One region of the Clostridium sp. genome, then DNA from elsewhere that is predicted to be linked to it. Evidence: riboswitches for the same ligand, from Rfam matches in the RefSeq annotation. Region 1 holds a riboswitch; each other region holds the start of a gene.
What was found. Region 1 has a riboswitch for cobalamin ahead of metE (5-methyltetrahydropteroyltriglutamate--homocysteine S-methyltransferase). Riboswitches for the same ligand answer to the same signal wherever they lie in the genome.
Positions count from the first base shown of each region.

Region 1 (4,407 bases):
ACTTTTCCTGTGTAATAGTATTTTCCCTTAAATCCTTTCTCAACTTTTTAATTTCATGAGTTTGTGGGAAGGAACCTATAGTGGTTGTAGGAAGTAGCGGTAATTTAAGAATATTGTTCTGTATTTCCCTTCTATGTTCGAGATTATCCTTTCTTACAAAATCCTCCGGCTTTAAGTTTTTGATTCTCTGTCTGATTTTTTCATTATGGCACAGAGGATTAGTTTCTTTTCTTTTCAATATTTCCTGATTTTTTATATAGATATTTTCGTGTTCATAGTTGCTGCAATCGAGTAGATTTTTTAACTCCGAGAGTTCAGTCAATTTTTCATCTGCAAAGGCCAGACTTTCTATATATTCTGACAAGTTTACGAGGTTGTCCAAGGTTCCCTTTGCAGTATCAAGATTTTTTATATTTTTGTCATTCAGGTTGCCTTCTTGAGTAACTGTATAAGGTACATGAAGAAGGGAACAGGAAGTACTTATATAAATTTTATCAGAATTCACATATCTGCTTATACGCTTAATTATATTGATACTTTTATTATAGTCATTTCTCCATACATTTTTTCCATTGACAATGCCTGCCAATAAAATTTTATCCTTCGGAAAGCCGTACTTTTCTATAAGCTCCAAATTTTCCTTACCTTCAATAAGATCCAGACCTATACCGTCGAATTTGAGATTTCCCAAATCCTTGTATATATCTCTTATATCACCAAAATAGGTCTGTAAAAATACATCGAATTTATAATCTTTATTTAAAATTTTATTGTATACATTTTTAAATAAATTTATATCATTTTCTGTCAGATCGGTTACTAAAATTGGTTCATCAATTTGCAGACAATCGATATTTTGCTCTTGAAATCTGTCCAATATATCTATATATACATCTGCAAGCTTATCGAGAAGTTCTCCAAATTTTTTATCGGTTTTTAAATATGAAAGTTTAAGGAAAGTAAAAATACCTATTATTACTGGTTTGGTTTCAATACCGATGTTTTTTGCCTCTCTATAGAGATCAAAAGGTTTTGTATCGTTTAGTTTAAAATTGATATCATCATCTATTTCAGGTACGATATAGTGATAATTTGTATTGAACCATTTTTTCATGGGTAGTGCTTTTACATCCTTGGAGTCGCTCTGATAACCTCTTGCCATTGAGAAATATGTATCAAGGGGTGAAAGTTCCAGTTCCAGATATCTTTTTGGTATGATATTCAAGAGATATGCCATATCAAGCATATTGTCATAATAAGAAAAGTCATTTGATGGAATAATATCTATTCCACTTTCTTTTTGCTTGGTCCAGTATTGCTTACGCAGCTGGCTGGCAGTAGAAAATAGCTCATTGGAATCTGTATTTCCTTTGAAATATGATTCTACTGCAAATTTTAATTCACGGTTAACACCTAGCCTGGGGTAACCTACAACGGTTGATTTTTTCATCGATTTTCCTCCTTATCTTCAATCCCAAAGATTCAGTTTCACATAAAAGGCAGGTCTCCTGGCTTAACTTCATCCTACTTGTTTCCCTTCCCGTCCAATAGACAGTGGTTTAGAAACTTTCGTCCAAATTACAGTAGTGGGTGCTGCTCAAGATTATAACTTGATTCCCTATTATCTTTTACAAATGAGTAAAAGCACCTTCTATGTTAAAGAATTCTTTTCAATTTAAAGTCATGAAGTAAATTATAGCATAAAACCACTTTATTATAAAGTGGTTTTTAGTCGTATTCTAGCCGCCTAAGGTTGTATCCTGAGTAGCATACCACTTTAATGCATCTGTAAGATTTGATGGTTTAAAATCCGGCCAGTAGGTATCAACTACGTAAAAATCGGAATAAACTGACTGTACAGGAAGGAATCCGCTCAAGCGTCTTCTGCTTCCCCAACGTATTATAAGATCTATTCTTGATATATCACAGGAATTTAAATTATCTATAATAGAAGATCTATTTTTTGAGCCTGCGTTATTTGAATTGACTAAATTACTTAAGTCCCAGTCCCATCCGTAATTCACAAGGAAATTAACTTTAATACCTCCGGTGCCTAAATTCGTTCTGTTATTGACATAAGGGCGTAGTTCATCCGGAAACATAGGTGAATTTGAATTACCGACAACTAAAAGTGAAGCATTTTCTTTGGATAATATGTCTACTGCAGCGATACAGGCTTCGGTAAAGGCTTCCGTCTGTATTTTTGGCCTCTTGGTGTTGTCTACAGTGAAACCATAATAGGTAATTTCATGAATGCCCAATTTTTTGCACAGCCTGAATAATTCAACTCCAGGCTTTAATCCGCATTCATAGCCCTTTTCTTTACTCATGCCGTTTTTTACTGCCCAGCGCCTATTTCCATCTGGAATTATTCCTATATGATTTGGAATTTTCATAAAATAAATACCTCTTTAAACAAATTTAAACATACAGCTATTGTTAAATTATTGCCACATGAAAAATTATTATTCAACTAATGCATATTAAAAATGTAAAAGAGGATGTTTCAAAACCAGGACATCCTCTTTTGAATGCTATCAATGCAAAAGTCTTTTCTTAACTTTTTTTTCAGCAGCTTCCACAAGTTTGTACATGATATAAGCTAACACGGACAATATTATTATACTCAGCATTACCGTATCTAATTGTGATATTTGTCCTCCAAATATTATGAGAAAACCAAGGCCTTCCTTTGCTACAAGGAATTCGCCCATAATTACTCCTACCCAGGAAAGTCCCACATTTATTTTCAGTGTAGATATCAGCGCAGGAATTGAGGCGGGCATTACAAGATGCATCAAAATCTGAAACTTTGAGGCACCAAAGGTTTTTAACAATCTTATTTTGTCCCTGTCAACTTCTTTAAAGGCATTTAGTACATTCAGTATAGTCACTACTATGGAAATAAGTACGGCTACCATGATAATAGCCGATATTCCGTTGCCTACCCAGAATATTATTATCGGTGCCAGGGCTATTTTAGGAAGTGCATTCAGTACAACAAGGTATGGATCAAGTACTTCGGATACGAAGTCAGACAGCCACAGAAGTACTGCAATTAAAGCACCAAGGATTGTACTTATCAGGAATCCAAGTATGGTTTCGATACAGGTTATACCTATATGTTCAAACATGGAACCTTCCATATATAGTTTTATCAGGTTTTTCCACATTCTAGAGGGGGTACTTGTCAGAAAGGGATCTATCCATTTCAAGTCACCGGCTATTTCCCATAGAGCAAAGAAACATATTAAAATCAAAGTTCTACATATAAGTATTTTCCTTTTCTTAGTGCGTATACTTTTTATATACAGCTGATGTTCTTTCAAATTGTCTATCATCATATATTCAACTCCTTCCAAATTTTGTTGAAGTATATTCTGAATTCAGGATCTTCTCTGCATTTTAAAGGAGAGGTATAAGATTGATCAAAGGTTATATCAAATATCTTTTTTACTCTGGCAGGTCTGTTAGAAAGTACCAGAATTCTATTTGACATGGAAATTGCCTCGGCAATATCATGAGTTACCATTATAACTGTTTTACCTTCCTTTTTTAGTATTTTAAATATCTCATCGCTTATATTGAGTCTTGTCTGATAATCAAGTGCTGAAAAAGGCTCGTCAAGGAGAAGAACTTCAGGGCTTAGAGCCAGGGTTCTTATTAGAGCCACTTTCTGCCTCATTCCGCCGGATAGCTCTTCGGGATAGTAGTTTACGAAGTCTATAAGGCCATAGTTCTTTAGTAGTGAAGTTATCTTATTCTTATATAAATCGATGGACTTATGTTGTATTTTTATACCTAATGTTATGTTGTCCCAGACAGTTGACCACTCAAAGAGCTGGTCCCTTTGAAACATATATCCCATTTTAGCAGAAGCGGAAGTTATCTTTTCATTGTCTATATATATATTTCCATAGGAAGGTTTTATGAGACCTGCAATTATATTTAAAAGAGTAGTTTTACCACAGCCGGAAGGTCCAACTATACTTAAAAATTCACCTTCCTTTACGGAAAGGCATATATCCTTCAAAGCTTCTGTAGAACCTTTTGGTGAATGGTAGTTCATATATATATCTTTTACTGTTAATTTATCCAAAATATCATCTCCCAGCCAGAGTTTGGTTGTTTATTTCAATTAATATGTTGTAAACCATGATTTATTATATGAAAATCCGAAATGTATTGTGATTGATGATTTTGGTGCTGTAAATATTGGGCAATTATGATTAGTGTCTTGAATTATGATCTATTTCATGTTAGAATTGCGTGATAACTCACATATGATATAATGTAATTGACAATAAAAAACTATTATTTTAAAAGGTGATTATGTATGAAAAATTTATTTCACGTGGGTCTTGATGTAGGTTCGACTACTGTAAAAATAGTTGTATCAGATATTAA
Region 1 covers NZ_JAKVOI010000001.1:121,818-126,224, forward strand. Annotated here, with positions in the region: gene metE (5-methyltetrahydropteroyltriglutamate--homocysteine S-methyltransferase) at 1-1,450, opposite strand, end outside; cobalamin riboswitch at 1,482-1,667, opposite strand; gene uppS (polyprenyl diphosphate synthase) at 1,740-2,396, opposite strand; gene LKE46_RS00795 (ABC transporter permease) at 2,538-3,341, opposite strand; gene LKE46_RS00800 (ABC transporter ATP-binding protein) at 3,341-4,099, opposite strand; gene LKE46_RS00805 (2-hydroxyacyl-CoA dehydratase) at 4,337-4,407, shown strand, end outside.

Region 2 (4,407 bases), 1.7 Mb from region 1:
TCTTTTGTAATCGTTGCATTACTAATTTTTATAATTGGCATAACCGATATAACCGGACTTCGAAAAATTGATTCGAATTCGGAAAATATGTATGGCAGGAATCTAAGCAGTATTTACCTTCTCACTGATACAGAACAGAATGTCACTGAAATAAGGATGGATCTTTTGAAGCTCATATATCAAAACAGGCCATGGGAAAGGGAGGAAACTCTATCCGATATTAAAAGGAGTGAAAATAGAATCAATAAAAATATACTTGAATATAACAAAGTATATTCTACATATTCTGAAAGAAGCCCATGGGCAAACATAAAAAGTCAGCTTGTTCAATATATGAATTCTACAGATAAGGCAGCTGCCCTTGCTTCAAAAGGAGAGTACAAAAAGGCGGAAAATGAAAATAAGGACATATCCCCGGTAAGAGAAAATATATCGAAAAATCTAGCTCTGTTGATAGAAAATAATAAAAAGAATGCCGGGCTTTCCAATAGTGAAAATCATCAGGTGTTTTATAGATCAACCATTATGAGCATTGTGATAATGCTGCTGGGACTTGGGCTTTCTATATTTATAGGAATATTTACTGCAAAGGATATAGGAATTCATTTGTTGAAAGTAGTGGATTTTGCAACAAATTTATCTAAATATGATTTTTCTCATGACTACAAGCTGGAAAGAAATGATGAATTTGGACAGGCTATTAACGCTCTTGAAAGTGCCCAGAAAAACATCAGGGAGCTTATAGGAACAATCAGGAAAGATGCAAAAAATATGGGAGATACAAGCAGCAGACTGTCATCTCTTGTGGAAGATATAGCACTTAAATTTAGAAACATAATTGATTCGACAAATAACATAATAGATGGACTTCAGGAAAACAGTTCTTCTTCGGAAGAGATAAGTGCTTCTGTACAGGAAGTCAATTCAAGTGCTGATGAATTGGCTAAAAGTGCGGAGGAAGGAAGCAGGACATCCATTGATTCAAAGGACAGGGCAATTAAGTTCAAAAGTAATATAAACGAAGCCGTGAACAAAATAGGAAACATGTACAGACAAAAAGAAGAAAGCATATTGAAGGCCATCGAGGATGGAAAGATTGTCGGTGATATAAAAACAATGGCTGATACAATAGCATCCATTGCAGAACAGACAAATCTTCTTGCGCTTAATGCGGCAATTGAAGCAGCCAGGGCAGGCGAGCATGGAAAGGGGTTTGCGGTAGTTTCAGAAGAAGTACGGAAACTGGCAGAACAGTCTTCTGAAGCTGTGACAAAAATTGAGGACACCATATCAAAGGTTGGGTTCGCCTTCAGGAATATTTGTGACAACAGCAGTGAAATATTGAAATTCATGAAAGATCAAATAGGTCCCCAGTTCAAAAATTTTGAAAATATGAGCGGTGAATACTATAGAGATTCAGATGTTGTAAGTTCTTCATCGGAAAAGATAGCTGCCATGTCGGAGGAGCTGAGTGCAACTATGGATCAGATAAGCCGTGCATCACAAAACATGGCCGAACTTCTTGAAAAGTCGTCAAGCAACACGGATATTATCAAAGAGAGCACAAATAATGCTTCTGAAAATATAGAACAGATATATACTGCGGCACAGGAACAGGCTGAAATGGCAGAAAAACTGAATAAAATAATTGACAAATTCAAACTTGAAAAACATGCAGCAGAATTGACATAATGATGAATATTTGATATATTTGACTAAACAACAATGCTAAAAGTTAATATACGTTACAGGTGACAAAGTTGCAAATTGCTTTGGATTAAAAGGGAAGTCAGGTGAAAGTCCTGCACGGTCCCGCCGCTGTAAAAGATGAGCCTTTATAAATATGCCACTGGGAAACCGGGAAGGTTATAAGGGCAATGATGCTTGAGTCAGAATACCTGCCTGTAATGGTGTACGATCAACTCTACGATGTATAGGGGGATGTCTGGGATATTTTTATATTGCCGTGACTTTTTTTACCCTCTTGACTATTGAGTTGAGAGGGATTTTTAATTTTAGCATAATTAAAGGAGGAGTGAATTGGGAAAAAATTATTGCAAGTGCGGGCATCATCATGGGGAAGGTTTTTCAATTGATTTATATGCCTATAATTCCGGAATAAATAATTGGAATTCTACTTTCAAAGTATTCTTTTCCATTGCAACATTGATCCTGTGTATTGGTTTGGACAACCCATTGGTATCTATTTCAATTATTGTTGCAATGGCTTACCTGACAATTGTAAAGGGAGGACTTCCAGCACGTGAATATTTGTCGATACTGGCTATTCCAATAGCATTCATTATACTTGGGACTTTTACAATTGCCGTTGATTTTTCAAGGCAGCCCATTGGACAATATAATATGCATCTTGGTTTCTTTTATGTATTTACGTCCCGGCAAAAACTTAGGGAAGTGCTTTTTTTAATTCTGAAGGTTTTTGCAGCCGTGAGTGCCGTGCAGATGATGACGCTGTCCAGCCCATCTTCCGAGATTATATATGTACTTAGAAAAGTCCATGTACCAAAGCTCATTGTAGAATTGATGGATATAATCTATCGATATATTTTCATCTTGATGGATGCTTATACTAAAATGAGAAATTCTGCTGAGTCACGTCAGGGCTTCTGTGATTTCAAAACTTCCTGCCATACTTTCGGAAGTATTGTAAGCAACATGCTGATCATTTCCCTGAAAAAGGCTGCAGCTTATTATGATGCCATGGAAGCCAGATGTTATGATGGAGAACTTGTATTTTGGAGGGAAGAAAAAGAACTGGCAGCAGGACATATTGCCCCGGCAGTATTATTCATAATTTTCTTGATTTTACTATGGACTTTTACACAATAGGAGGGGGCAGCTATGAAAAAGATAATATTGAAGGTTGAAAATTTACACTATACTTACGGAAATGGGGATCATGCATTAAACGGAATAGATGTGGATATATATGAAGGCGAAAAAATTGCCGTGATTGGCTCAAATGGATCTGGTAAATCAACATTTTTCTTGAATGTCAACGGAGTTATTACGGCAGAACAGGGGAAAATCATTTATCGTGGTACGGTTATCAATAGAAAAAATTTAAAGGAGCTTCGAAAAAATATTGGAATTGTATTTCAGGATGCAGACAATCAAATTATAGCATCTACAGTTATGGCAGAGGTTGGGTTCGGTCCCATGAATTTAAAACTTCCAAAAGAAGAAGTGAGGAAACGGGTTGAAGAAGCATTGGAATACATGAACATTACAGATTTGAAGAATCGTCCGCCGCACTACTTGAGCGGTGGTGAAAAGAAGCGTGTTACCATTGCAGACATCATAGCCATGAAATCGGAAATTGTTATATTTGATGAACCCACTGCAGCACTGGACCCTCTAAATGCAATGATGCTGGAGGAAGTCCTGGCAAAACTTGCGTCGGAGGGCAAGACAATCCTGATTTCCACACATGATGTGGATTTTGCATATAGGTGGGCTGAAAGGATACTTGTATTTTTCAAAGGAAGGATCATTGCAGATGGAACGCCGCTGGAAATTTTCAACAATATGGAAGCTTTAAAACAGGCAAATCTGAAGCAGCCCACCATGCTGGAAGTCTGCGAATTGCTTGCAGAAAAACATCTACTGGAGAATATGAAAAGTTATCCTAAAAATATACAGGAATTAAAAAAAATTCTGAAATAAATTGAGGACAACAAGGAGGAAAATAAAATGAATCTTAAAGAAAAAAAAGCTGTTACAATTTCAGCAGTTCTTGCATTGTTTCTTGGAATAGTTCCGGTGGCAAATGCAATGCATATCATGGAGGGATATCTTCCGCCGAAATATTGTATCATATGGGGCGCAGTATGTATTCCCTTCCTGGTGGCAGGTTACCTGTCTATTAAAAAAACATTGTCCCAAAATCGTAAAACCATCACTATTTTTGCCATGGTAGGTGCATTTATTTTTATAGTTTCATCTTTGAAGATACCTTCTGTGACTGGAAGCTGTTCACACATGACAGGTACAGGACTTGGTGCAATTTTGTTCGGACCGACCGTAGTATCAATCTTAGGTATTATTGTATTAATTTTTCAGGCAATTATGCTTGCACACGGTGGACTGACTACTTTGGGCGCCAATACATTTTCAATGGCCATTGCAGGTCCGCTGGTGTCCTATGCGATCTATAAACTGTGTCAGAAGCTGAAGGTAAACAAACATGTGGGTATTTTTCTGGCAGCATCGATCGGTGATCTGTTTACTTATTGTGTGACAAGTATACAGCTTGCACTTGCATATCCGTCTTCAAACGGCGGCGTACCGGCATCTACAGCCAAATTTCTTGCAGTATTTGCTCCTACACAGGTTCCGCTGGCCATCATTGAAGGTATTTTAAGTGTTGTTATAGTCATGTGCCTT
Region 2 covers NZ_JAKVOI010000001.1:1,773,292-1,777,698, reverse strand. Annotated here, with positions in the region: gene LKE46_RS08810 (methyl-accepting chemotaxis protein) at 1-1,692, shown strand, start outside; cobalamin riboswitch at 1,733-1,920, shown strand; gene cbiQ (cobalt ECF transporter T component CbiQ) at 2,041-2,850, shown strand; gene LKE46_RS08800 (energy-coupling factor ABC transporter ATP-binding protein) at 2,863-3,687, shown strand; gene LKE46_RS08795 (energy-coupling factor ABC transporter permease) at 3,715-4,407, shown strand, end outside.
Region 2: it holds a riboswitch for cobalamin, as region 1 does, so the genes downstream of both, cbiQ (cobalt ECF transporter T component CbiQ) here and metE (5-methyltetrahydropteroyltriglutamate--homocysteine S-methyltransferase) in region 1, are expected to answer to the same signal.

Region 3 (4,407 bases), 150 kb from region 1:
AAATACATGAGCCTTATGACACCCTTTATGTGATCGGCATTGAGCTCTCTCCTCTTATCCCCAATACGGGGCTTGTAAAATACTTCTCCAAAATATACATTTGTACCTCCCAGCTGTACTCCCATGACTCCGGCAGCTGCAGCTTCAGGATATGCACAATTCGGGCTTTTGTGGTTTTTCCTGTCACGCAGCATTATTTTAAAGGTATCCAAAATGTTCCCTCCAACAAGCGGGGACATGATGCACATTAAAAAGCCTGTAAGTCTTGCAGGTATCAAATTAAAAAAGTCATCCACCTTTGCAGGGAAAAATCCTATGTATCTATAATTTTCATTCATATAGCCCAGCATGGAATCCATTGTGTTCACAGCTTTATACGCCATGGAAAGGGGCGAACCAAAAATAATGCCGTAAAAAAGCGGTGCAACTACTCCATCCGATGTATTTTCAGCTACGGTTTCAACAGCCGCCCTCGTCACCTGTCCTTCATCCAGATTTTTTGTATCCCTTCCGACTATGCCGGACAATTTTTTTCGCGCATCTTCTATACCTGAATATTTAAGGGAAGTATACACCTTGCTTGCCTCTTTATCAAGACATCTTGCAGAAAGGCAGGTACACAGGAAAAGTATATTTATGAGATTGAAGAGAATAACATTGTTCCTAAAAATAAAGAGAATTACAAAAGGTAAGAGAAAACTTGACGATACTAGAACAAGCACTATAAACCCGCCAAAATATTTCATACCTCTGTTTGTAATGCACTTTGCTCTTGCCCTGTTCTCAAGAAAGCCTATGAGCTTTCCCATAAATACTACAGGATGGGGAAACCACAGTGGATCACCTATTATCCAATCCAGGATTACAGCAATAACAACATCTATAAAATTGAACTGTATCAAAGACAACTCCATAAAATACTCCTCCAACTGTCAAATTCCCATAATATCATATACGGCTTTTATATCCATGTTTTTTCTGACTATGTCCGCAAGTCTGTCAAGCTGGCTGTTTCTATAATCTCTGTAATCCAATGATTTTTTTGGAGAGATCCCCTTCTTTTCCCGTATCCTATTCAGTATGTACTGCCTGAAATCCGCCGAATCAAATACTCCATGAATATATGTACCCATTACGTTTCCTGTTTGACTTACAGCTCCGTCATTTTTATTTTCCATCCTGAACAACGGCCTTGTATTGTCTCCATATTTGCAGACTCCCATGTGTATTTCATATCCATATACATGAATATCTCCTCTTCTGGCATCAACCCTGGTGGTTACCTTTTTTCCCTCGAGTATAGTATCTATATCCAGGAGTTCCATCCCTCTTGTTTCTCCTGCACTGCTTTCAACACCATATGGGTCTTTTACTGAATTTCCCAGCATCTGGTATCCTCCGCAGATTCCAATTACAATTCCTCTTTTGCTGTAATCCTTTATGGAATGCTCAAGACCTGATTCTCTCAATTTTATCAAGTCGTCTATTGTATTTTTACTTCCCGGCACAATAAGTATATCCGGATTTCCGAATTCACCTGGTGATGAAATAAATCTTACAGATACGTCATCTTCATTCTTGAAGGCATCCATATCAGTAAAATTGGATATATGCGGAAGTTTCACAACTGCTATATCTATTGCTGCCGTATTATATTTATTGAAGGAAATGGCACTGTCCTCATCCTCCAGATTCAAATTGAAGTATGGGACTACTCCCACACATGGTATTTTTATTATATCCTGAAGCATGTCAATTCCGGGTCTTAGTATGTCTACATCACCCCTGAACTTGTTTATTACAGTAGCCTTTACTCTGGACCTTTCATTTTCTTTTAAAAGCAGCATGGTACCTGCAAGGGATGCAAATACTCCACCTCTGTCTATGTCACCTGTGAGAATTACAGATGCATCTGCGATTTCAGCCATTCCCATATTTACAATATCCCGTTCCCTCAGATTTATCTCTGCAGGGCTTCCCGCTCCTTCCATGACAATTATGTCAAACTTCTTCTCAATATCTGAAAATTGAGATTCAAGCATATCCCTGAAATTCAATTTCATGTCCTGATACTCTACCGCTGTTGCGTTGCAGTATACCTCCCCATTCACAACTATCTGGCTCTTTTTGTCTGAAGTGGGCTTCAAAAGTATGGGATTCATATACGCTTCCGGTTCCAGTCCACATGCATAGGCCTGCAGTACCTGTGCCCTTCCCATTTCCCTCCCGTCAAGAGTTATATAGGAATTCAGTGACATATTCTGCGATTTGAACGGGCATACACTAAAGCCGTCCTGCTTGAATATTCTGCAGAGAGCCGTAACAATTATACTCTTTCCTACCGATGATCCCGTTCCCTGAATCATGATCTTGGCCATAACAATCCTCCTAAAAACAAAATAAGAACAGCAAACTTTAAAATCAGTTTCTGCTCCTATTATAAAGATGAGATACATCCGCACAATATTATAAAGAACTCTCCCTCCGAAAGTTTGCTTGAAATAAATATCAGGCAGGTCTCCTGACTTATGAATCATACACATCCTCAGCCTTCCTCAATTAAAAGTGGCATAATAAGGACTTGTCATCAATTACAGTAGCGGGGGCTGCTGCGGAATCCAACCGCATTCCCTTTTCACCTTGAACAAGGCACCTGAAATCATTCATATTCTTTTTTATAAGACGAGTATATTACAACATCTGTATCATGTCAACATATCCAAAATTTTTACTTTATATTATTTTCCATAAGAAACCTGTCGTCATTTATCACACTTTCATATGTATCATCTCTTACTATCTTGTGGTCCTCGGAAAATACAACGGCCCTTTTGAAAACTCCATCTATGTATTCAAAATCATGTGTGGAACATATTATAGTTTTTCCCGCCTGGTTCAGTTCCATAAAAAGTTCTCTCAAGAATCTCTTTCCTTTGGGATCTATACCGTTCATCGGTTCATCAAGGGTCAGTACATCAGGATTGAGTGCAAGAACGGAAGCTATTGCAGCCCTCTTCTTTTCCCCACCGCTTAAATTGTAGGGCTGTCTGTGTTTAAGTCCGGCTATGTTCATGAGCTCAAGACAGTCTTCAACCCTTTCCTTGACTTTCACTTCATCCATGCCCATCTGCCTCGGCCCGAAGGCAACTTCTTCGTAGACTGTAGGACAGAAGAGCTGGGCATCTGAATTCTGGAACACGAATCCTATTTTTTTGTGAAACGTTCTGGAATACCTGCCGTTTTCCATCTGCTTTTTGGATATGTTTACATTGTCAAAATAGTAGCTGCCGCTGTCTGGAAATATTATGCCATTCAACAGCTTCAAAAATGTGGACTTTCCACTCCCATTGGCTCCTATGAGGGCCACAGATTCGCCTTCCTGGATATTTATGTTTGCATCTTTGATTACTTCCCTGTCTCCATACCTAAAACATACATTTTTAATTTCTATCATAATAAGCTGCTCCTTTATCTCATGTAAAAATACAATATCATAATCAACATACTTCCCGCACAGTAAAGAAAGTCTGAAAAGGTAAATTTGAATTTTGAAAAGCAAATGTATTCTCCTGTAAAGCCCCTGCATTCCATGGCAGAATACATTTCAGCCCCCATCTCATTTGACTTTAAAAACAGTCCTCCCATTATTCCACTTACAACTGAATACTTGCTGTTGTTTTTCCCTATTGATTTGAGCTTGAGAGAATAGAACATGTCCAGTGCAAATTGGCCCAGTATGTAGATGTATTTCAAGGTTATATCAAATACAAGAATAAATATGTCCGGTATAAAAAATACCTTAAGTGACCTTGTGACATGACTCCATTTTGTAGTGCGGGAAAAAATGTTTACAATCATTATTGTCCCAAATATCTTGAATATGAGCATAATGCTGTTTAGCATATTTCCCATCAACATCGAGGGTATAAGCATTATGAAAGTAAACAGAGGCATTATAAGACTCAAAGCAAATATACTTTTTATTTCCTCTGCATCCAGAAAACTCAGCAGCAGCAGAAAATATATGTCTACTGCCGCAATATATAGTGGGTTTCGTGAAAGCGACAGAAATATTATATTTAAAAACATAAGCACAAGTTTTGCTGCCGGATTTATCCTGTACATAAATCCGGTTTTCAACTTATCTCTTCTCTTTATCAGCGAAAGCACCTTTAAAATGGAAAATATACTTTTATCTATAAATCCGTCAGAGTCATTTTCGGCCGCATAGTTGTCCTTCTTAACAAGCCAGTCTTTCAAATGCAACACCTTCCATCCAGAATTTTATTATTTACTTTTTGTCTGAGAACAATGTAACCAATACAATTATTACCACTATGATTCCACAGGCACTTATTATACTGCACATTATAATTAAACCCTTTATCATTGACCTGTCCATCTGTC
Region 3 covers NZ_JAKVOI010000001.1:268,751-273,157, reverse strand. Annotated here, with positions in the region: gene cbiB (adenosylcobinamide-phosphate synthase CbiB) at 1-914, opposite strand, end outside; gene LKE46_RS01445 (cobyric acid synthase) at 933-2,378, opposite strand; cobalamin riboswitch at 2,495-2,672, opposite strand; gene LKE46_RS01440 (energy-coupling factor ABC transporter ATP-binding protein) at 2,729-3,454, opposite strand; gene LKE46_RS01435 (energy-coupling factor transporter transmembrane component T family protein) at 3,469-4,269, opposite strand; gene LKE46_RS01430 (NUDIX domain-containing protein) at 4,407-4,407, opposite strand, start outside.
Region 3: it holds a riboswitch for cobalamin, as region 1 does, so the genes downstream of both, LKE46_RS01445 (cobyric acid synthase) here and metE (5-methyltetrahydropteroyltriglutamate--homocysteine S-methyltransferase) in region 1, are expected to answer to the same signal.